2 regions of the Thalassobacillus sp. B23F22_16 genome follow, and region 2 is predicted to be linked to the other one. Evidence: riboswitches for the same ligand, from Rfam matches in the RefSeq annotation. Region 2 holds a riboswitch; the other holds the start of a gene.
The links. Region 2 has a riboswitch for glycine ahead of gcvT (glycine cleavage system aminomethyltransferase GcvT). Riboswitches for the same ligand answer to the same signal wherever they lie in the genome.
Positions count from the first base shown of each region.

Region 1: another riboswitch for glycine. It lies ahead of serC (3-phosphoserine/phosphohydroxythreonine transaminase); the one in region 2 lies ahead of gcvT (glycine cleavage system aminomethyltransferase GcvT).

Region 1 is NZ_JBIEKD010000001.1:2,120-14,046, reverse strand. It holds gene ACGTNI_RS00075 (hypothetical protein) at 1-35, shown strand, start outside; gene ACGTNI_RS00070 (hypothetical protein) at 52-516, shown strand; gene ACGTNI_RS00065 (DUF2332 domain-containing protein) at 534-1,571, shown strand; glycine riboswitch at 1,927-2,007, shown strand; gene serC (3-phosphoserine/phosphohydroxythreonine transaminase) at 2,133-3,215, shown strand; gene ymzB (protein YmzB) at 3,255-3,617, opposite strand; gene ACGTNI_RS00050 (hypothetical protein) at 3,812-4,030, opposite strand; gene ACGTNI_RS00045 (metallophosphoesterase family protein) at 4,258-4,866, shown strand; gene guaC (GMP reductase) at 4,967-5,950, opposite strand; gene ACGTNI_RS00035 (ribonuclease H family protein) at 6,112-6,765, shown strand; gene ACGTNI_RS00030 (hypothetical protein) at 6,892-7,245, shown strand; gene ACGTNI_RS00025 (metal-dependent hydrolase) at 7,466-8,248, shown strand; gene ACGTNI_RS00020 (LTA synthase family protein) at 8,560-10,449, opposite strand; gene ACGTNI_RS00015 (TetR/AcrR family transcriptional regulator) at 10,701-11,342, shown strand; gene ACGTNI_RS00010 (ABC transporter ATP-binding protein) at 11,356-11,927, shown strand, end outside.
Region 2 is NZ_JBIEKD010000029.1:2,004-13,930, reverse strand. It holds gene ACGTNI_RS17385 (SAM-dependent methyltransferase) at 1-69, shown strand, start outside; gene ACGTNI_RS17380 (DUF2626 domain-containing protein) at 118-357, opposite strand; gene ACGTNI_RS17375 (helix-turn-helix transcriptional regulator) at 446-1,126, opposite strand; tRNA gene ACGTNI_RS17370 (tRNA-Gln) at 1,430-1,501, opposite strand; gene ACGTNI_RS17365 (hypothetical protein) at 1,570-1,875, opposite strand; gene comGF (competence type IV pilus minor pilin ComGF) at 1,913-2,338, opposite strand; gene ACGTNI_RS17355 (hypothetical protein) at 2,319-2,675, opposite strand; gene comGD (competence type IV pilus minor pilin ComGD) at 2,641-3,078, opposite strand; gene comGC (competence type IV pilus major pilin ComGC) at 3,088-3,399, opposite strand; gene comGB (competence type IV pilus assembly protein ComGB) at 3,416-4,474, opposite strand; gene comGA (competence type IV pilus ATPase ComGA) at 4,437-5,441, opposite strand; gene ACGTNI_RS17330 (shikimate kinase) at 5,546-6,037, shown strand; gene ACGTNI_RS17325 (YqzE family protein) at 6,089-6,262, shown strand; gene ACGTNI_RS17320 (YqhG family protein) at 6,286-7,092, opposite strand; gene ACGTNI_RS17315 (DEAD/DEAH box helicase) at 7,089-8,732, opposite strand; glycine riboswitch at 8,898-8,988, shown strand; gene gcvT (glycine cleavage system aminomethyltransferase GcvT) at 9,166-10,269, shown strand; gene gcvPA (aminomethyl-transferring glycine dehydrogenase subunit GcvPA) at 10,295-11,644, shown strand; gene gcvPB (aminomethyl-transferring glycine dehydrogenase subunit GcvPB) at 11,637-11,927, shown strand, end outside.

The sequences.
Region 1 (11,927 bases), on a different contig from region 2:
AAAGCTATAATAAGGTGGAATCCGTAAAGATGTAATTGGAGGTAAGTCAACATGAAAAAACTCGCTTTAGTTTTAATGATCGTCTTAATGACAGCTGCTTGTTCCACAGGGTATGACATGCAGTCCTATGATAAGGAAAAAATCACGAATGAGTTGGGAGCTGTCGATTTTGATTATGAGCTGCCGGCTGAAGTCCCGATGGAAGTCGACACGCTCGAAGTGGAAAGTTTTGTACCGGACCAGCCGATTTTTGTTGCTAACTTTCAGGGGACAAAGGGGCAGTCGATGGAATTGGAAGTGATTAACGCGAAAATGGAATCACCAGGCAGCAATTTATTTGATGAAATCGAATTCGGTGAGGGCCAGAAGGGTTTCTTTTACGAAAATGCGCAAGGCAGCCGTATGCTGCTATGGGAAAAGAATGGTGTCCATTACCAATTGAAATCAGCTGCGAGTGAAGATGCGGAAGCGCTCGAGGACGAAGAGCTGATTGCTACAGCGGAAACGTTTGAATAAAAAAGGAGGCCGGCAGTGTGAAGCAATTAGCGGCTAAGTTTATGGATTTTGCGGAGTTGGAATGCAAAGGATCCAGTCCTTTATATGAACAGTTGGCGATAAATGTAGCAGATAACGAGGAAGTATTGGAACTAAGCTCGCATGCGAGGGAAGGCCAGCCCATCCCTAATCTCTTATTTGGCGCGGTGCATTATCTCCTGTTATCGGGAGAACAGCACGAGCTGCGAAAGTATTATCCAAGCCTGACGGAAAAGCCGGAATCGCCTGAAGAAGTGTTTCCCCATTTTTTAGACTTTTGTCGCAGCCATAGGCGGTCGCTCATGGAATTGATGGGGAAAAAGCTCGTGCAGACAAATGAAGTCAGACGCTGTGCTTACCTCTATCCTGTTTTTTGTCATATACATAAGAAAACAAAGAACCCATTGTCGCTGATAGAAATAGGCACTAGCGCCGGGCTCCAATTGCTTTGGGACCAATACGGATATAATTATGGTGATCATCTTACATATGGGAATAATGCTTCTGCGCTCCAGTTATCTTCGCAAGTAAGACAGGGGAGCATGCCGGATCTTCTTTCTGACGCTCCTCCAGTAGCTTTCCGCACAGGCGTGGATCTCCATGTCAGTGACCTGACAGACGGAGAGGAAACGCTGTGGCTGAAAGCACTGATATGGCCGGAACATAGGGAGAGGCTGGAGATTTTTGAGAAGGCTGTGCGTCAGTTCCGCGAAAATCCTCCTTCCCTGGTCGAAGGAGACGGCGTGTCGCTACTAGAGGAGCTTGCAGCTAACGCACCATCGGCCAGCACGCTTTGCATTTTTCACACCCATGTCGCCAACCAAATGCCTAGAGAGGTGAAAGAGGAGCTACTGCAGAAAGTCACCGCCATCGGGCGGGAGCGGGATGTGTTCCACATCTATAATAATATCGAGGACAGGAAGCTCCATCTTGATTATTTTATCAACGGGAAAAGCTATGTGGAAACAGTGGGGGAGACAGATGGGCACGGACGGTGGTTCGATTGGCATTTGAACGACACTGCCTGGCTGGGGTGACTTGTCTAGTAAATGAAATAATTGTCTGGTTAATTCTTGATTCTGTCTCGTTTATTTTCAAAACTGTCTAGTAATATTCCGGAATTGTCCTGTAAATTTCTGTGTGTGTCTAGTATGCGTCCAAGCTGTCCAGCAAGCCTGAAAACTGTCTAGTATAAGGCCCGGCATGGAATTAATTTTTTCAATAAACAGGAATCCTTTAATAGCAGGAAAGTAAACGTTATCATTATTAGGCGCCAGGTTTTCCCCTATTGCTAACCTCGAAGCTATGCTATATAATCCAGGCATATCACTGATTTTTCTGACAAAATGAATAATAGAAAAAGCTAAGAATGCTGTGGGTGATACTATAGCAGGAGCGGCTTCTGGAGAGGATGCACAATCTGTGCAGCGCCGAAGGGTTCATAATCTCAGGCAAAAGGACAGAAGGGTTACATAAACCTTTGAACACGATGAGATTGGGGTACCCCGGTCTCTCTTTTTTATAGTTTAACGCATAAAAGGGTGTGGCCATATTAACGGTTGTCAACCTACTACATAGGAAGTGAGGGGTCAGTTGAAATGAAGCGTATATATAATTTTTCTGCGGGGCCGTCGATGCTGCCGCTGCCCGTATTGGAAAAGGCACAAAGCGAGTTGACCAATTATAAGGAGTCTGGCATGTCGGTGATGGAGCTCAGCCACCGCTCTGCCTTGTTCACAAAAATCATCGAGGAAGCGGAGCAGCACCTGCGTGACCTGATGGAAATCCCGGATAACTATAAGGTATTGTTCGTACAGGGAGGCGCTTCCCAGCAGTTTGCTGCCGTGCCGCTTAATCTATTTGGCGAAAACGGGAAAGCAGACTATGTTAACACGGGCTCCTGGTCAAAAAAGGCGATCAAGGAAGCGGAGAAGTATGGCGATGTTCGGGTGATCGCCTCGTCTGAGGATGCCAATTTTACGTACATTCCAAAGATCGAGAAAAGCATGATCGATTCGGAAGCAGATTATGTTCATATTACGACCAATAACACGATTGAAGGAACGGCGTTTACGGAAATCCCGGACACTGGTGATGTACCGCTCGTTGCTGATATGTCGTCGAATATTCTTTCAGAACGGATGGATGTATCGAAGTTCGGTGTAATTTACGCCGGTGCCCAGAAAAATATTGGTCCGGCCGGCCTGACTGTAGTCATCGTTCGGGAAGACTTAATCGGCAAAGCGTCTAAATCCTGTCCGGTGATGCTCAATTACAAGACGCACAGTGACAAAGGATCCTTATACAATACGCCTCCGACGTTTGCTATCTATATGGCGAAGCTTGTGTTCGAATGGCTGAAGGACCTCGGCGGCATTGCCGAAATGGAAAAGATCAACCGCGAGAAAGCGGAGCTTTTATACAATCAGATTGAAGCATCCAGACTATTCACGTCACCGGTTGAAAAAGACAGCCGGTCGATTATGAATATTCCATTTGTCAGTCCGTCGGCTGATGTGGATGCTGCTTTTTTAACCAAGGCAAAAGAGCAGGGGCTGGAAACACTGAAAGGCCATCGTTCAGTTGGCGGGATGCGTGCGAGCATTTATAATGCGATGCCAAAAGAGGGCGTCGAATCCCTTGTAGCATTCATGCAGAATTTTGAAGACAACTATCAGTAACAGCAAAGAGGTCTCTCCCATTATAGAAGAGACCTCTTTTTATGTGTTCTTTCCCATGATTTCAATGGTATAGGTTCCCCGTTCCGTAGCCAATGTAAAGGTCGACCCGTCATCATAGCGATACAGTGTGGTATCTTCAAGGGGAATTTCGTAGGAAGCATCCGGCAATGGCTGGGAACCGCCTGCCTCCAGGGTGATCTCTCCCTGTCCATTCAATGATAAGGTATGCATCGGCTGATATTCGTCCATCCTTCTTGTTTTGGTTCGATACGAGACCGAATCGATCTGCAAAAATGTCGTATCGACGTCATCAAGCTCATGCTTGGATATTTTTATTTTTTCTCCGTTCCAATGCTTCAACAGTTCATTGAACTCTTCAATCGTCAACATTCTCTCTGGCATATTCATCCCTCCGGTTTTATCTTTTCCTGGAAGTCCATAAAGATACCTTTTTAGAGCCAAACGTAAAAAAGAGGTTTTAAGGCTGGAAGGTACTGGGTATTCAAGGAGTATAATTGGAAATGCTGATTACAGCAATTTTGAAGGCCATAAAAAAAGAGACGGCGCATGGCCGTCTCTTTCGTTATATATCACTATCAACTTGTTATTTCATCGGCTACTTTGTACTCAATGATTTGGATTTCTTTAACCGGTATATTGAATTGTTCGGAAAGCTTGTCTTTCGCTAGTTCTTCTAATGTTTTTTTCTCTTTTTGATCATTTTCCAGATTAATTTCATCCATTCGTTGAAATAGTTCGGGGCGGTCGAGTTCGCTTGCTTTGTGAAAATTAATCCACATTACTTTAATTTGCATGATTGTACCCCTTTCTAATCCAAGTTGATGCGAAACCCTTCTCAACTTGGCCCTGGATTTAAGCTCCCTATCCAAGTATTAAACCAGTATAACATGCATACCATCCCTTGCATACCCCGTGTCATATAACAGGGTGACAGGAGGTTTCAATTAGCTGAAATAGGAAATAGTGCAATATGGGAGATTCAGTAAATTACTGCAAGTTGACAAACAAGGAGGAAACAACGTTGCGATATCTTGTAGTTTCCGATATACATGGGGAAGCGGATAAGCTCGATTTAGTGCTGAACAAGGCGGAATATGATCCACAGGAAGATCAGTTGATCCTGCTTGGAGATTATATTGACCGGGGGCCTTCATCGAAGCGAGTGATAGAGAAAGTGAAACGGCTGGTGGAAAATGACAGTGCGGTGGCAATCAAAGGCAACCATGATGATATGTTCATTCGTTCCAAGGTAGATCGAGAAGCAATGGAACTTTGGAAAATGAACGGTGCAGCCACGACTATCCAATCATACGAAGGAAGGATGGAAGAAGTCCAGGAAGATCAACAGTGGCTGGAAGAGAACCTCCATCTTTATTACGAAACGGACAATTATATTTTTGTCCATGCGGGTCTTGAACCGGAGACCCCACTGGAACAACAGGATGAGGATACGTTGTTATGGACACGGCACGAGGAAAAAATCGGTCTTGGAAAGACAGTGGTTCACGGGCATACGCCAGTCCGGGAGATTGCTTATTACGAAGATCAGATTGATATTGATACCGGTGCCGCCTACGGCGGGAAGTTGACGATGCTCGAGCTGCCAAGTCACGACATATATACGGTATAAAAAAGAGCGGGGATGAGCCCGCTCTTTTTATCATAGGTTAAGATAAGTTTCTCTTTGAGAGAAGATACTAAGCGATCGACATCAGCGCTTGACGAGTTTTCTAATAAACTTTGTCTCCGTTAAAAATCGAATTTTTTACGACAACATAGTCGACATGCTTGATAGCATCGAGGCTGGTCCCCCCTGCATAGGAAATGGCGGACTGAAGGTCCTGCTCCATTTCGAGCAAGGTATCCTTCAAGGAGCCTTTATGCTCGACATACATTTTTTTGCCTTCGACGTTTTTCTTCTCGCCTTTTTGGAATTCAGACGCGGAGCCGAAGTATTCTTTATAAAGCTTTCCATCCTGTTCGTATGTTTCCCCAGGTGATTCTTCATGTCCTGCAAAAAGAGAGCCGATCATGACCATCGACGCACCGAAGCGGATGGATTTTGCTACATCACCATGGGTGCGGATACCGCCATCGGCAATGATGGGCTTGCTTGCCGCCTTTGCACACCACCTTAGTGCTGCCAATTGCCAACCGCCTGTCCCGAAGCCGGTTTTTATTTTGGTAATACATACTTTACCTGGACCGATACCTACTTTGGTTGCATCAGCACCAGCATGCTCCAGTTCCCTGACTGCTTCCGGTGTTCCGACATTGCCGGCGATGACGAAGCTTTTTGGCAAATGCTCTTTAATGTGCTGGATCATTTCGATGACAGCATTGGCGTGCCCATGGGCGATGTCGATGGTGATGAACTCCGGAGTAAGGTCTTCTTCGGACAGCTGGCGGACGAAGTTGTATTCTTCCGGTTTAACTCCTACACTGATGGAAGCAACCAACCCCTTATCGTGCATGTCCCTGATAAAAGTCAGACGTTTTTCTGGCTGAAACCGGTGCATGATATAGAAGTAGCCATTTTCTGCAAGTGTGGCAGCAATATTTTCATCGATGATGGTCTGCATATTGGCTGGCACGACCGGGAGCTTAAATGTATATCCGCCTAGCTGAACTGTTGTGTCACATTCCGAACGGCTGTTAACGACACATTTTGCGGGAATCAGTTGAATATCTTCATAATCAAATACATTTTCCATGGTTAACACTCCTAAAAGCGAATGATTTTATTTTTGATATATTAATTGTTCGTACATTGGGTAATTTACACCATTATTTAGAAATTGTCAAAACTTATTATAGTTTAATGACTTATCAATAGGGTCATAAATAAACTAACAGGGAAAAGGTGGGTTGGCAGATGAAAGTACGGATTGAATTTACTTACAAAACACCGAAGGGGACGACAAGTGCGTTTACTTCTGAAGAAATGCCGGCAGGGCAGGCGATTATGATTGCCGACGATATAGAAAAGACCGGCCGGGCCAGGAGCTTTACGTTTATCGATCCTAAGGATCACACGTGGAGCTTGAAAGAATTAAAGGAATTTATGAAAGGAATTGAAACAGAACCGCATAACATTACCGTCTATTTTGATGGCGGCTTTGATTTGAAAACAAAAAAGTCGGGGCTCGGGTGCGCTGTTTATTATGAGCAGGATGGCAAGTCTTATCGCCTCCGGAAAAATGCTCTCGTCGATGAACTGCAAACGAACAATGAAGCGGAGTACGCGGCACTCCACCTGGCTTTGCAGGAACTGGATTTTCTCGGCGTCCATCATATCGATGTGAAAATCGTCGGTGATTCCCAGGTGGTGATCAACCAGTTGAATGGCGAATGGCCATGCCTGGAAGATGAATTGTCCAAATGGGCGGATCGAATTGAAGATAAATTCAAGCAGCTTGGCATTACGCCGGAGTACCAGGTGGTATCCCGAAAACGGAACAGGGAGGCGGACCGGCTGGCCACGCAGGCATTGGAGGAAACCGAGATTACCAGCACCATGGAATTATAATCAGGCTGCTAAAACAGGCAGCCTCTTTTTTTGCTTTGAACCTGAAAATGGAAAATAGTGTTGAGAAATATGCCATTATTTGAAATAATTGTAATTAAATGAATTCCAAATAACGGGGTGAAACATGTGGGTGCCATCGAGACGTTGATGCTTTTCTATCCTATGATCTTTTTGTTATTGGGAATAATCTTTGGAATTGGATATAAACTTTCTAAATGTCGCTTATGCCTGGTCGGTCTGTTCGGATACCTGCTTGCCAATACGGCTTTCTTTTTCTTTCGTAAAGGCGGATTTGCCGGCTTGGAACAAGGTGCAGCGGGAGCAGGGTTTGGAGTTTTTGCTGACTTGACCTTCGTGGAAGTGGTGTCTCTGTTGTTTGTACCGAGCGGATACTCCTTTGTTTATACCGGTTTATTGCTGCTAGGTTATTTGTTTACGGCAATTACGGTGGCGGTGTCACGAAAAAATGTCGAAGCGTGATTTTCCAGGAAGGATGAATCGTGGGCGCGATCCTTACGTTAATGGAAAAGATTTTTGCAGCAATCGCGGAAGCTTTTCCGAAAGCGTGACCAGGAGGAAAGGTAGCAGACGGCCCATCCGTGGGTCTTTTTGTGGTAAAATAAAGAAAGCGTTTACAACAAAGTAATAACTTCCCATCTTAGTCCAAGTCATAACAGATGACCAAAATGGAGGGATGCAAGTGAAGGTGTTACGACTGGGTCATGCTATGTATGTGTTGACGAGTAATGGGGGTTCGAAGTTTCTGATTGACCCGTTTTTCGAAATGAACCCTGGCTGTCCCGAGGATTATCAGACGGATGAGTTTTTAGCTACGATTGACACCGTTGTTCTTACCCATGGCCATTTTGACCACACCAGCGGGCTGGAGCGGCTGACGCAGGCAAAACCGGACGTACTGATTGTGGCACAGTATGAGTTGGCGATGATTCTGATTCAAAAAGGCTGCCAGAATGTCATGCCATTAAATTTCGGCGGCCAGTTCCAGGTGGCAGATGCCGAACTGACGATGGTAGCCGCAAGACATACGAGTTCCTATGGGGAAACGGAAGGCACGCCGATCTACGCTGGGGATCCATGCGGGTATATTTTTGATTTTGAGGATGACCTCACGCTATACCATTCCGGTGATACAGCTATGATGGCGGATATGAAGCTGATACAGGACGTCTATCAGCCGGATATGGCCATATTGTCCGCGAGTGGCCATTTTACGATGAATCCGAAAGAAGCGGCCTATGTAGTGGAGCATCTTTTGAATGTGAAAACGGTTATACCAAGCCACACGTTCCCATCGAAAGAAAAAGCTGCATCGAAAGAAACGTTTGACGGCCTCGTAGCGGCATTTCCGGTGATATCTTATATGGTAGACAGGGATAAAGAACTGGAAGCGTTATTGAAGGACTATCCTGACACAACTGTAGACGTTCTCGGTTATGGGGAAGAAAAAACGTATCGTCTATAAAAGGAGTAGCCCCGGAGCCTCATTCAGGTTGCGGGGTTTTTGTACCACATGCTGCAAAACAAAAACATTAAAATTTCACCCCTATAAGAGAGATAATAGCCGGATGGGAGACAGCATAGGTCGTAAGAGTGACAAATTTTTAATTATGAGAGACAAATTCGAAAATAAGAGTGACACTATCAAGCATATAAGAGAACGCCATAATTAGAAGAGAGACAATCGCACTACTAAAAGAGATACCGCCCCACTTAATAGAGACAAAAGAAGCACCACCTGAACTTGCAGGTGGTGCTTCTTGGCTTCATACACGATTATTTTCCTTCAATGTCCTGGTTCTGATCCAGGAAACGGAGCAGGTCGCCGTGGACGACTTTATCGGAATACTCCAGCTCTTTTTCTGCTTTTTCTTTTAGTGGAGCACAGGTTTCGCCATCGATTTCTTCTTCAGTTTCTTTGTCATAGCAGGAACCATCCTTGGCAGAATAGACATGCTCATCAGTCACGACCGTGCCGTCACGGAAGATCGCTATATCCTCGCGGTCTTTCGCAAACAGGTCGACACCGAACTGGACGTCGTTTCCTGCTTCAATTCCAAGTAGGTTGAGGATTGTCGGTTTCAAGTCGACTTGACTTCCGACGGTCTTCATTTCTTTACCTTCTTCACCTGGAATGTGAATGATCAATGGGACCTCCTGGAACTGCGCTTCTTCAAATGTGCGAATTTCCTTATCCATCAGATCGCCCATGGCGCGGTTATGGTTATCAGAAATGCCATAGTGGTCACCATACATAATGAAAATCGTATCTTCATATTCGCCTTGTTCCTTCATCATTTCCATGAACTTTTTCACTGATTCATCCTGATAACGCATGGTCTGGAAGTAGCGGTCTACCGTACCGTCTCCAGTTTCGGCAGGATCGATCATTACATCTTCATCGTTGTTCAAAATGAACGGATAATGGTGCGTCAGTGTAATGAACTTTGCATAATATGGCTTGTCCAGGTCTTTGATCATTGGCATGGACTGTTCAAAGAAAGGAATATCCTTCAAGCCATAGTTAACCGAGTTTTCTTCGTTGACATCATATTCACTTTTAGAGAAGAAGTGGTCGTAACCAAGGGATTTGTACATGACATCCCGGTTCCAGAACGAGTCATTGTTTCCGTGGAACGACACTGGTGTATAGCCTTCCTCTTTGATAATTTCCGGGGTCGCGTTGTATTCGTTGTTGGCATTTGTTGTAAAAACAGCACCCCGTGACATGCCATACATAGAATTATCTAGGAGGAATTCTGAGTCGGAAGTCTTTCCCTGACCTGTATTGTGATAGAAGTTAGAGAAATAGTAACTGTCATCTTTCAGATCGTTCAGGAAAGGTGTGACTTCCTGTCCGTTCACTTTATAGTCCATAACAAAGTTCTGCGTGGACTCCAGGGAAATAAGCACAACGTTTTTACCTTTGGCTTTGCCGAAATATTCACCTTGTACACCCATTTTTCCTTGCTGGCCATTGACGTAGTTGAGCACTTCTGTCAATTCATCGCTGTCCGCAAATACTCGCTTGGAAGATGCATTAGCGGTAACGACACTATCATAGATGTGATAGTTATAGATTCCAAGCAATTTTACTAGTTTCATACGGTCGAATGTACGGGTTAATAGCTCCGGGCGTTCCTGATTTGCCAGGTTGAGGTTGACAGCTGCAATACCAATGACTGCGGCATAAAGCATCGCAACCGTGCGCTTTTTGAACCGCATCGCCGGTTTGACTTTTCTAGTTACGAGCCAGGTGATCAGGATAGCCACATCGATCCAGTAGATGATATCTATCGGCTGAATCAATGCCTGAGCACTGCCTCCGAGTTCAGCAAAGTTTTTATACTGCATCAGTACCGGCAGTGTAATAAAGTCGCTGAAGAAACGGAAGTAGACAACATTAGCAAACAGCACAAATGTCATCAGGACATATATTGTCATAAACGCTTTATTCCGTATCTTTTTAGGAATCAGCAGGGATAATCCCAGGAAAAACAAAATCGAACTGATAGGTGCAATTGCCAGAATAAATTGCTGCGTACTATTTTCAATATCTAATTTGAAAGCTGTTTTCAAAGCATAATAGGTTTTACCCCATAGGAACAGGACAGCTACTAGAAAGAATAGCCAGCCCTTTTTCAACAGATTCTTGTAATCTTTCATCGTGTTGGACCTCCTGTTAATCTTTCATCACTCACATAATAGTTCAATTTAACAAATTTTCACCCATAAGTAAACACAATCGTGGCTATTTTAAATCTCTGCAAGTGGTATACCCTCCTTTACATAGAATTAATCTTATTAATTTTTCCTTTACACTTTTAATAGAAAAATTAAGTTGACCATGGTGGTCGAAAAGGAGTACAATTAAATCGACCAGAGTGGTCTAAAATAGACTGAATGCTTATATATTGGTGAAAAGGAGGGGCAAAACCATCGCAACGAAATTCATCAATCTAGACGATCATAAACGTAGAAAAATTTTGAATGCGGCATTCCGTGAGTTTGCTGAGAAAGGTTTTGAGCAGGCGTCGACCAATGTCATTGTAAAAGAAGCCGGAATCGGCAAGGGAATGCTTTTTTATTATTTTAAAAACAAACAGGGTCTCTATGAATATCTCATCGAATACACGCTCGATGTCATTATGGAAGATTATTTACAGCGGATCGAACCGGGCGAGCGGGATTTTATCGAGCGGTTCAAGCATGCTGCACGAGTGAAAATGAAGGCGTTCCTGGAGCATCCAGATTTGTTCCGGTTCAGTGGGACATTCATGCTCGATCAGGAGTCGATTCCTGACAGGTTGAAGCCACGGATGGAACAGCTTCAGAAAAGAGGGAACGAAATCATGTATGAGAATATCAACTATTCCCTGTTCCGGGACGATGTCGATGTGGAAAAAGCGTTCCGGTTGATTCGCTGGGCTATCGAAGGCTATCAGAATGAAATGAAGCAGCGGCTCTATGGAGCGAATTTTGCCACATTCGACTTTGATCCATACTGGAAGGAATTTGATGAGTATTTAGACGTTTTGCGGAAAAGTTTTTATTCGTAAGGGAGGGGTCAGGATGAGTGTATTGGAAACGAAAAACCTGAAAAAGCATTTCGGCAAGGTGAAGGCGCTGGATGGGGTCGATATCGACGTAAGGGAAGGGGAAGTGTTCGGTTTTATCGGACCGAATGGTGCCGGTAAATCGACGACACTCCGAGTACTCCTTGGCATGTTAAAGGCGACGGCTGGCGAGGCTACTATTTTTGGAAAAGATGCCTGGAGTGACGCGGTGGAATTGCACAAGCGAATTGCTTATGTACCTGGTGATGTGAACTTGTGGCCGAACCTTACAGGCGGAGAAGTCATCGATCTGTTTGTGAAGCTGAGGCGAGGAAAACAGTCAGAACGCCGTGAAGAACTGATTCGCCGGTTTCAATTAGATCCTTCCAAAAAATGCCGTACCTATTCCAAAGGAAACCGGCAAAAAGTGGCGCTTGTCGCAGCCTTTTCCTCGGATGCTGATTTGTATATCCTGGATGAACCAACATCCGGCCTCGACCCATTGATGGAACGTGTCTTCCAGGAATGTGTGATGGAAGTAAAAGCGGAAGGGAAAAGTGTATTGCTCTCGAGTCATATTTTATCTGA
Region 2 (11,927 bases):
GGAGAGGGGTTTAGCGAAGCTTTCGATGTGGTTGTACAAGCAAAAAAAGTGACTATTCCCGCTATATAAAGAACCAGACTAAAAAATCTGTTATCCAATTAAGGATAACAGATTTTTTTAGTGGAATCCTGGTTGTAAAATGAAAGTGGTGTAATACGTAAACCCAATCATAAATACTGTCAGGTAGGCGCCGAATATGTACATATACATACGTTCTGACAGTTTTAAGTAGCTTACTGTAAGGAAAAAAGCCGTTTGAACTAAGAATAATAAAGCCGATTCATTCATGTCGCCCACATAAAACATGACGGTAAAGATACCAGTCCAAAAGGCAAGCACGCGGAACATACGATCCATGCTTTTCCCCCTCCTTTTCTTCGATGAAACTATCATAGATATTATAAACGACTACTTAGAGAATGTAAAATGAATCATCGAAAAATTGTCAGATTTGTGCTTTGTATAAACAGTTTGCACAACCATCCATCATATTATGCTCTTCTTTTAACACAATATCCTGGAACATCGCTTCAAACATGCCTTTTAGAAAATGACTATGCATCTCACACACCAGTTGTTTCTGATGAGAGGCTACTTCCTTGAAAGGACAGTTGTTTACAGTAAAAACGATCGTATCATCTGTCTGGTTATGGAACTCCGGAAAGAGCCCGGTCATTTCAGCTGCAGCTTTTAAAACTTCTGATTTTCCAGCACGATCTAAATGGCTTGCATGCGAAGCTTCCCTTTCCATCATTTCTTTACCAAATTTTTTCCCGGTTGTATAAAGTGCTTCCTGTCCGGCTTCCCCCATACCTGCAAAAGCTTCAAAAGCAATTTGAGCCAGTAATTGATAATCCCTGAAAGGGAAATGTAATTGGACTACTTCCTTGGAAAGGTTATAGACTCTGCTTGGTCTTCCGCCGCGTCCTGTTTTCTTAGTGTGTGAATGAAGCATATTGACGTCTTCCAGTTTTGATAAGTGGAGTCGTGCAACATTCGGGTGAATTTCAAAAGCCTCTGCAATATCCTGGACGGTAACATCTGCATTTTTTTTAACTATAAACTCATAAATATGAAAACGGGTCGGATCACTTAATACGTTAGTTATTTTCAAGGTCTGTTCCATGGACAGTCACCCCTCGTAATAGGTTTGCCCTCATTATAATATAAACAACATGCTTTGTTATCAAAAGGGAAAGAATGTTAAAAAACGTACACAAATTGAAAATATAAAAAAACCCCTTTTGTTCAAAATTAGTTTGACCCTAGGGATTATTATGGCATTTTGGGAGCATGCAGCATAGAGGGACAACAAAAACTCATAATATAAAGTGATGACCCGTCACGAATGCAAAGATTAAAAAACAGCAAAAAGAAAAATGCCTTGGGTTAGAGCTAACCTATTCCAAGACACTTTTCTTTGATAAAGCTGGGCTAGCTGGATTCGAACCAACGAATGACGGAATCAAAATCCGCTGCCTTACCACTTGGCTATAGCCCACTAATGATGATGTGGTCTTAGTTTGTACCTTTGGTTAAAATTTATACACGATTATTTAATAAAATTCATTATAATTCTGTCTCATATCTTCGATTTAAATTTTTTCTTGTTCCATCTTTAGTCAGGATCGATAGTTGAAGAAAGTAGGTTCGTCCTTCTATCCGTACATACGTAATATTAACTTCTCCATCCGGAAAAAAGTACGTGGTTTCGCCGCTTTCAGGCAGTTCTTGATTTTGCTTCGTTTCATCCCCAAACTTTGCCAGACCAGACTGGATTAAAGTATTGATGACGATTTTTTTAACATGCAAGTCAGTATTATATTGATGGTTTTGATATAAGTGAATGGATGCAGAAGTAACCGTCAGGAACATAAAAGCCACCAAGAAAACAAATGGGTATATAAACCCGTTAAGGATAGGAGGACGAGTAAGCCTGCAGGAGCTTTTCATATTCAGACCCTCCTTGGTCAGTAATTTTAATAACCAGCAGGTTATTACTTATAGTAAACTCCACATCCCTGACTCCTGTTAGTAAAGTTTCATGGCCACGCCCGCCAACCTGCCTTCGGATGGTAGTTCCATACTTCTCAATACTGATGATGTCACCATCTGGTGACTGGAATGTTATTTGAGTGTTTGTTACAGTTTTCAAGTCATTGTATGATAATTCATCGGAAAGGAAGTGGAAAAGCTGATGAATGCTAAGCTCCTGATTACGGTTGTCCATGGAGAGTAGTTGAAAGATAGGAGAGAGAAGGGCGGTCAGTAAGGAAAAAACCAATAGGCTGATAATTGTTTCTGCAAGCGTATAGCCGTTATGTCTCCCGGTATCCATTAAGACAAACACTTTCTCTCTTATTTTGTTTGCTTATCCATGTGGCACACCCTTTTATAAGCTCTCCATGTGATTTGAATGTTATCTCAATTACTGTAAAATCTTTAAGGCTGTAGCTTTTATCATTTGTAAGAGATTCATTTATTTCCCTTACTAATTCATTATGGAGAATAGATACTGCCTTTCTTTTATCAGCAAGATCTGCCTCTTCTAAATTTACTTTCATCAGAATCGGGAGGGTGCTCAGTAATATCATAAGCAGCAAGCCGAAAGCGAATATTACTTCCACTAATGTAAAGCCATTATATTTCATACATATAGCACCTGCTTTTTCCAAAGGGAAAAACCACCCTGTAGGATTTGCTGTTCGTTTTTATCCGCATACTGCCGGGACTATAAATAGTTCCATCAGAGGAAAAACGAACAGGCACTTTCAATGTTTGCAGTTCCAGCTTAATGGTATCGGGAATGGAACGCTCCAAAACTTTCCGCTCGGTTTTTGTTTCTAATAAAAAATATTTTTTCTGTGAAGGCAGGATCATCAAATCATAGAACGCCTGATTTGTCATCGATAGCTGCTGGGTAAGTAGCACGTCATCTTCGAATTGTTGATAAAACGTGTGAAAAGTATGAGCCTCGACAGTTTTACTATGAAAGGGGACTGCGATAGCGATTACAACACTGAGGGTTAATAAAACAATCACCGTTTCTATTAAGGTGTAGCCGTTCCTAGTTGACATAATTATATTCTAGCTTCCTGTATTCGTGGTTACTTCACCATCGACCACTTCAAGAATCTTATCATTAGGACACTTTGTTTGAGTGTCGGTTAAGTATTGTTCACTTACTAATTCTGATATATTTGCAGGTAATTTGTTTTCAGCGATATAATAAGCCTGCACTTGCGCTTCTACAAGCTTTACCAGACCGTCGCATCCTTTATCGCGTACCATCGAGTTATTATTACTGACATTCGGTATGGTAATGATTAATAATACGGAAATTATGAGCAGGACAATCAGCATTTCAATCAACGTAAAGCCTTTTTCGTTTTTGAACATATGGTTTACTTCCTCTCTATAGTTGGTTCATCCATTGATACATCGGCAGCATGATCGATCCATATATAAACAGGATAAAAACCGCAACGATGATAAAAAATATCGGCTGGATGAGTTCGAGTGTTTTGTTTAATTTTTGTTTTGTCATTTCGGTAAGCATTTCGGCAAGCACTGCTAGATCCCTCGTCATTGTTGTGATATCTGCAGTTTTATGAAATATGGTGGTCAGCTCTGCGCGGAATAATGGGCACTGATGGATGGCCTGGGCAAGTGTTGCGCCTTCTTCAAGCTGATGTAAGATATGCATGGAGTGATGTGCGAGCAGGGGATAATGATTTTGACTGCTAATCACATGTAAAGCCTCTTTTAGGGAGATTCCGGTAGAAAGAATCGAGTGGAAATGGGTAGCAAATAAAAATGTAAGTTTGATTTTTTGATAATCTCTTAAAAGAGGTATTTTTTCGAATAATTTAATTTGGCTTGTGATGGAAAGTTTCTTATGTTTTAACTTCCATACCAAAGCGAGGAAGGTGAAAGTGAGCAGAAACACTTTACTGGTATCAAAGACAAAACCGACTATATTCACAGCGATCTGCAAGCCTAAGCTTTCCTTGCCGGATTGGAACAAGTCAAGCAACGCTGGAAAGATCGTTTGATCAATGACGACCAGCATAATCACTAAAAAGATACTTAAAAAAATTGGATATCGAATCACCTGTTTGAATTTATCAACATAGGTTTTATCTAATTGAAGCATTGTACTGCATTGCTGGAAAACTTCATCAAGGTTACTGTGCATTCTGGCAAAATATAAAAAGGAGACGACATTTTTGGAGAAGCCTGATTTTTTTAGACAAACATCTATTGGTCGGCCATTTTTAAGTTCCTTGATTATTTCTGCAGTGATGTCAGCAAAGCGTTCATCCCAAGTCACTATTTCAAGGGCTTCGAGCAAAGGGTAGCCTTTCTTTAAAAGACGGCTCATCCTTTCTAAAAATTGTAATTGAAGCGGATAAGATAAATTTTTATTAGCGGGATTAGGAAAAAATTTCGTAAGGAAGGTATCCATAGGCATAAGCTTTTCTCCTTAAATGATCAAACGAATAAAAGGATGATTGGGAAGGGATCATATGGTGATGAATCGCATGTTGCAGAAGATCCCCATCCAACAGCTCCATAATAGCCGCTCGTCTAGGCAAGTGGGCTGCGGCGGAAATTGGCACAAGCTGCTGGGAAGCGATAGAGATTAATGTTTGTTCTAAATCAATGGTTTGTATCCCCATTTCTTTCAACCTTAATATGGTTCCGAGTGCATCTTTTGCATGCAAACTGGATAGGACCAGATGACCGGTGTGAGCAGCGTGAAAAGCAAAATGTGCTGTTTGCCTGTCACGTATTTCTCCTACCATGATTAAGTCAGGATCATGCCGCAATGCAGCTTTCAAACCCGCATCATAAGTGATGCCGGCTCGTTCATTTACTTGGACTTGGATAATGTTTTCCATATCTTTCTCGATCGGGTCTTCCAAAGTTATAGCCTGGTAGGAATTTTCTTTGATCAATGCCTGGATGAGGGCGTACAGAGTAGTTGTCTTGCCACTTCCGGTCGGGCCTGTGAATAAAATCATGCCACTTTGATGACCGAGCCATCGTTTAATTCGTTGATATTGAGAGGGAAAAAGGAATAGATTGTCCAGGGAAAGGGAATCCGTCTGAGGAAGAATGCGGATAGCGAGACTCTCGTTTGATTGAATAGGGAGCGTGGAAAGTCGTAAAGAGTAAAGGTGTTCTTTGTTTCTAAAAGAAAGGGAACCATTTTGAGGTTTTTTAATTTCTCCAATATCCATCCCGGAGGAGAACTTGTAGTAGGAAAGTAATTTGGCGTAAACTTGGGTGGAGATGGCAGAATGGAAAATTCGTTTTCCGTGGATTCTAAAATGAATATCGACCTTTTGATGATAAGGGGAGAAATGCAGGTCAGAAGCAGTGGATTGGATAGCGGCAATCAGCAGCTGGTTGGATAGGTTGGCAGTTGCACTCACTTGAATTTATCACCTCACAAATACTGTTTAGTTACATATTTCGACAAAAGTCTTAAAAATCCTGCTTATATTAAAAAAATATTTACAAAGGGGAGAAAAAATATATGAAGACCATTTATTTGATAGGGTTTATGGGGAGTGGAAAAACGACCGTAGCGGAAATATTATGTGAGAAGCTTGATGTCCCTTTAATTGAAATGGACAGTTTAATTGAAAAAAGGGAAGGGAGAGCAATTAAAGAGATATTCGCTGAAAAGGGCGAAGCCTATTTTCGTCAATTGGAAACTTCTTTGCTTGAAGAGATACCTTTGGAAAATATGGTGGTTTCCACTGGGGGAGGAGCTCCAATAAATTCGATCAATCAGAAATTAATGCGTAGGGGTACCGTTATTTTCCTTGATGCCAGCTTCCAGGTAATCCAGGAGCGGCTGTCACAAGATGAAAATCGCCCCTTATGGAAAGGAAAAGAGCAGGAAAAAGAGCGTCTTTTACAAGAGCGCTGGCCGGTTTATCAGCAAGTTGCAGATATTACCATCGATGTCGAGGATAAGTCACCGGAAAGCATTGCAGACGAGATTCTGAATGTATGGAAGTAATTATTTCAGTTCATACTATTAATGATTATATCTTCACTAAGGGTGAGCTGAATGTCCGGAAATGATTACGTTAAATATGTAACAGAAGAGTTCGTCCGCTATATGAATTTAACTAAAGAAGAAAAGCATAACCGAAAAAGGCAAAAAATTAAGCAGCCAAAACGGAACAAGTGGTTTGGCATGTTACCATTTGCCATGAAAATGCTTTTTAATCGCCATAAATAAGGCTGTCTCCACTGGAGGCAGCCTTATATTATGATTTGATTGGTGGTAGGCTGGGAAAAATAGAACAACCCGCCATTGATAACATCTACGGTAACTTTGGGGATAAACCTTCCTTTAAGAGCTTCGAGTTCCTGTTCCAGCAATTTTCTATCTTCTTCATTTTCTTCCTTGAAAAAAGCAGACAGCAACTGCTTTTCTTCGTGTAATGCTTCCATCGCCTGACTAGCCCAGCTACGGTCCTGACTTTCAATATGATTGTGAACATAACTGACTATCCGCTGATAACCACTTGGTATCCGAATCAACGGGGTCATGGGAAAGGTGAAATCAGATATTGTAGTTTCTAAAGGGTAATTTTCTATCCGTTCCATAAAAGAAGGCACCAGGGTTCCGTGTATAAGGTTCAGGCCTATTGACAAGAGTTCATCTTTTTTTTGCTTCCCGAAGTAACTGATTCTCAAGTTAGTGACCAGCCATGGTACCAAAGGGCTTTGTTGATCTGTAATGGTAACTGCTTCATAAAGTTTCGTAAACCGGCAGTTGTCCTGGAGAAAGCGGTATAACTGACGTAAACGCGGGGAACCGGAATGGATATACTCCCCTTTTTCTTCGCTAAGGTCAGGGTTGGTAATCAGCGTGAGTGACATGGGGTCACCTTGCCGGCCCATCTTTTTGATGTAATGCCAGTAAAATGGCCTGTTCATAAGTGCCTCGTCCATTTTGTCGGTCAACTGAATGACCAGGCGTCCGTGCTCATCTGAAAGAATAGGACAATCGTATTCATGGAAAAAACTTCTGATAAACTGTTCATGTGCGGCAGCTTCTTTCACGATGATGACCTCCGTTCTGCTTCAGAATGAGAAGAAATGACAGAGGCAAGGTTGTTCAATTTTATTTTAGCCTCACCGTAACTGGATGACTCGGAATAAATCGCCTCTATTTCGTGGCCCAAATCTTTGATGTCCAAGTCTTCCAAAATATGATCCAATTCTCCAATGGCATTTTCGAATAAACTTATTTTATCGTATAACAAGTTCAGGATATGCTCTTCTATCGTATTTTTGATAGCGAAGTTATAAATTTGCACATTCTTTTCTTGACCAAATCGGTGAATACGTCCTATTCGTTGTTCCAAACGCATCGGGTTCCATGGGAGATCATAATTGATCATGTTTCTACAAAATTGTAGGTTAATCCCTTCTCCAGCAGCTTCTGTCGCGATCATGACTTGTGCATGATCACGGAACAATTGCTTCATCCAGTCCTTTTTACTTCGTTTAAAGCCGCCACGAAACGGTACCGAAGATATCCCATGCTGCTGTAGGTACCATTGTAAGTAATATTGGCTGGCGCGATATTCGGTGAATACAATGAATTTTTCATCAGACTGTTGGATGATCTCCACCATACGTTTTGCTTTGGCATGGTGGGGGAGCTGTTCTACCCCTGAAATTAAATCATGTAAAGGACCAGTATTTTCCGGATCTCCTAATTTATCATACATTTGCTTGCTGGACAGGTAGCAGGCTTCCCGGGAAGAACAAAGTTCTTTCGCCAATGTAAGATAAGTGAAAGATGGATGGGTTCCCTTAATTGTCTCAAGTTTCTCGTAAACTTGTTGTTCCTCTTCCGAGAATTCGATCCACTCTGTCTTGACCATACGCTTTGTATCCGCAAGGCCTGTATCCTGTCTGCGGTTGCGGATCATCACCTTGCTGATCAACTTTTTTAAATGAAGGTTTCCATCCAGGTTGCCCATTTTCTTTCCATATTCCTTTTTGAAGGAGGACAAATCTCCAAGATAGCCTGGCTTTAAGATCGAAACTAAGTTAAATATATCGGTTATCCGGTTTTGTATAGGAGTAGCAGTTAACAACAAACAATACTTTTTCTGCACAGCTTTGACGAATTGATAGTTTTTGGTAGCTGGATTTTTCAATTTGTGTGCTTCATCAATGATAATCAGATCATAGGGAATGGACAGGATTTCACTATAATGAGGGTCTTTTTTCGCCATATCTATGGATGTAACCATAATATCAGCATCTTTCCAGGCGGGATTTTTCCGCGGAGCATATGCCTGGATATAAAATTTTTCATGTAATTCAGTGACCCATTGATTAACAAGCGATGCCGGTGTAAGGATCAGTACCTTATTGACCATTCCACGAATCAAGTATTCTTTCAAAACCAATCCGGCTTCGATTGTTTTTCCCAAACCTACTTCATCAGCAAGTATCGCTCTTCCCTGCATTTGATGAATAATTTCTTCCGCCGCTTCTTTCTGGTGGGGAAGAAAGTCGATATGAGGCAGATGACTTAAAGCTACGAGTCCTTCAAAATCGGGAACTGAAGAGGCTTTCGCTGCCTGGTAAGTAAGTTTAAACTGATTCCAACTGCTGATTGCATCAGGATTGGCCGCCTCTTTAGCTAATTGTTCCCCATATTTTTCGTCTAATAAAATTTCCATTCTATAGAAGCCTTCCTTTCCCTGTGCTCTGCTATCAGATAAAAGGTTCAAAATTATTTTTAAAACCTGATGGAGCATGTGATATAATGTTTGTGACAAAATGACAGATTTTTCACAGCTTTTATTGGCTAGTATGCCCAATTGAAAAATAAATACTATCAGCGAATGATCACAGGGGGAGAGACTACGTTTGTAGCGCCGAAGGAGCAAACATATAGCATGTGAATCTCTCAGGCAAAAAGACCCCTGTGTGACGCACCTCTGGAGAGTGTTCAGATTTGTGAACCACCCAAGAAGCAAGCCAGGTTTGTAAAATGCATTGAATGCGTTTACAATTCCGGGTGAAACTTTCTGGTGAACGGACAGAGTATCCCATACATAGCCGTGGGATATCTGTCTGTTTTTTTATACAAACTAGTAGAGGAGTGTTCGCATGGCTGATTTGAAAAGGACGCCGCTGTTTCCAGAATATGAAAAGCACGGTGCAAAGACGATTGATTTTGGTGGATGGGATTTGCCTGTCCAATTTTCTGGAATCAAGGATGAACATGAAGCGACTCGAAACAAAGCAGGACTTTTTGATGTTTCTCATATGGGAGAAATTTTTGTGGAAGGACCCGAAAGTGAGAACTTCTTACAAAAAATGCTGACGAATGATGTTTCAAAATTAGAACCCAAAAAAGCACAATATACCATTATGTGCTACGAAAATGGTGGAACGGTCGATGACTTGATTGTATATCAACTGGAAGAGGATAAATATTTGCTAGTCGTCAATGCTGCAAATGTAGAAAAGGATTATCAATGGCTGGAAGATCATTTAATTGATGGTGTGTCCATAAGAAATGAATCTGATGCATATGTTCAACTGGCTCTTCAAGGTCCAATTGCTGAGAAAGTACTGCAAAATCTGACTACTGTTGATTTATCAGCAATCAGATTTTTCCGATTTGAATTTCCTGTTTCTTTTGAGGGTGTACCAGATGACGCTATTGTCTCAAGAACCGGATATACCGGAGAAGATGGTTTTGAAATTTATATATCAAAAGAATCAGGTCCCCTTCTCTGGCAGAAGATTCTTCAAGCCGGCGAATCTGAAGGAGTCAAACCGATTGGCTTAGGAGCAAGAGACACGTTAAGGTTTGAAGCCAATCTTGCTTTGTACGGCCAGGAGCTCTCTCCTGAAATATCTCCACTTGAAGCGGGGTTAGGATTTGCTGTCAAGTTGAAGAAAGAAGCAGACTTCCTTGGTAAGGAAGCTCTTTTGAAACAGAAGGAAAACGGCCTGGAACGGAAACTTGTTGGAATAGAAATGCTGGACAAAGGTATTCCTAGAACGGGATATAAAGTTTTATCCGGAGAAAATGAAATCGGATTTGTAACGACCGGTACGCAATCCCCTACATTAGGGAAAAATGTCGGCCTGGCCTTACTTAATATAGACTATACGGAAGTAGGGACTGTGGTAGAGGTACAGGTGAGAAAGAGAAGATTGAAGGCGGAAGTTGTAAAGACACCATTTTATAAACGCGGATAATACAAACAGGGCAGGGGGATTTATCATGGAGTTTCGTTATTTACCGATGACGGAAAAAGATAAACAGGAAATGTTAGATACGATAGGAATCAATAAAACTGAGGAGCTATTCGAAGATATTCCTGAAAAGGTAAGGTTCAAAGGGGAATTGGGGATCAAGCCTCCTTCAAATGAATATAAACTCACAAAGGAATTGACCGAATTGGCTAATAAAAATGTCAATTTGAAGTCACATACTTCCTTTCTCGGAGCAGGAGTCTATGATCACTATATTCCGTCGGTTGTAGACCATGTGATTTCCCGGTCAGAATTCTATACTGCTTATACCCCTTATCAGCCGGAGATTTCGCAAGGTGAATTACAGGCAATCTTCGAGTTTCAGACCATGATTTGTGAGCTCACTGCAATGGATGTCGCAAACTCCTCCATGTATGACGGCGGGACGGCTCTGGCAGAAGCTGTAAATCTTAGTGCTGGTACAACCAGAAAGAAAAAAGTGATTGTATCAAGTACGGTTCATCCTGAATCACGTGCTGTCATTCAATCCTATGCAAACGGTCCTGGAGTGGAAATTATTGAAATTGGCCACGAAAATGGGGTAACAGATTTAAAAGCACTGGCAGCTGAACTTGATGAAAATACAGCAGGTGTCGTGCTTCAATATCCGAACTTTTTTGGCCAAATCGAACCGTTGGCAGAAGTGCGAGAGTTATTGGATACCCAAAAGAAAGCGATGATGATAGTTTCCAGCAACCCACTCGCATTGGGTTACATGACCCCACCTGGTGAATTCGGGGCGGATATCGTCGTCGGTGATGCACAGGTATTTGGAATCCCGGCTCAGTTTGGCGGGCCTCACTGCGGTTATTTTGCCACAACGAAGAAATTGATGCGCAAAGTACCTGGCCGCCTGGTAGGGCAAACAAAAGATGAGCAGGGAAGAAGAGGTTTTGTGTTGACTTTACAAGCCAGGGAACAACATATTCGCCGTGATAAAGCGACATCCAATATCTGTTCCAACCAGGCATTGAATGCTCTTGCGTCCTCGGTTGCCATGTCCTCGTTAGGTAAACAGGGCGTTAAGAAAATGGCATGGACCAATATTCAGAAAACCGCATATATGAAGAAAGCATTAGAAGACAATGGAGTGAATGTCGCGTATACAGGTCCGTTTTTCAACGAATTGGTCATCAATTTAGGAAATGATGTCCAGAAAGCAAACAAAAAACTGCTGGAAAAAGGATTTATCGGGGGCTATGACCTGGGTGCCAGCTATAATGAGTTAGCAGGACACATGCTGATCGCAGTGACAGAGGTTCGGACAAAAGATGAAATCGATAACTTCGCGCAGGAATTGGGGGATATAAATGGCTAATCAAGATTTTCCACTCATATTTGAACACAGCCAAGAAAGTCGTACAGGATTCAGTCTACCGGAAATGGACGTGCCTGAAGTAGATTTAACCGATATGTTTGACGAGCGCTATATCCGTGAGACGGAAGCAGAATTGCCGGAAGTAAGTGAATTGCAGATCATGCGGCATTATACTGCTTTATCTACTCGCAACCACGGGGTAGATTCTGGCTTCTATCCGCTTGGTTCTTGTACGATGAAATATAATCCCAAGATGAATGAAGATATCGCGCGATTGGCTGGT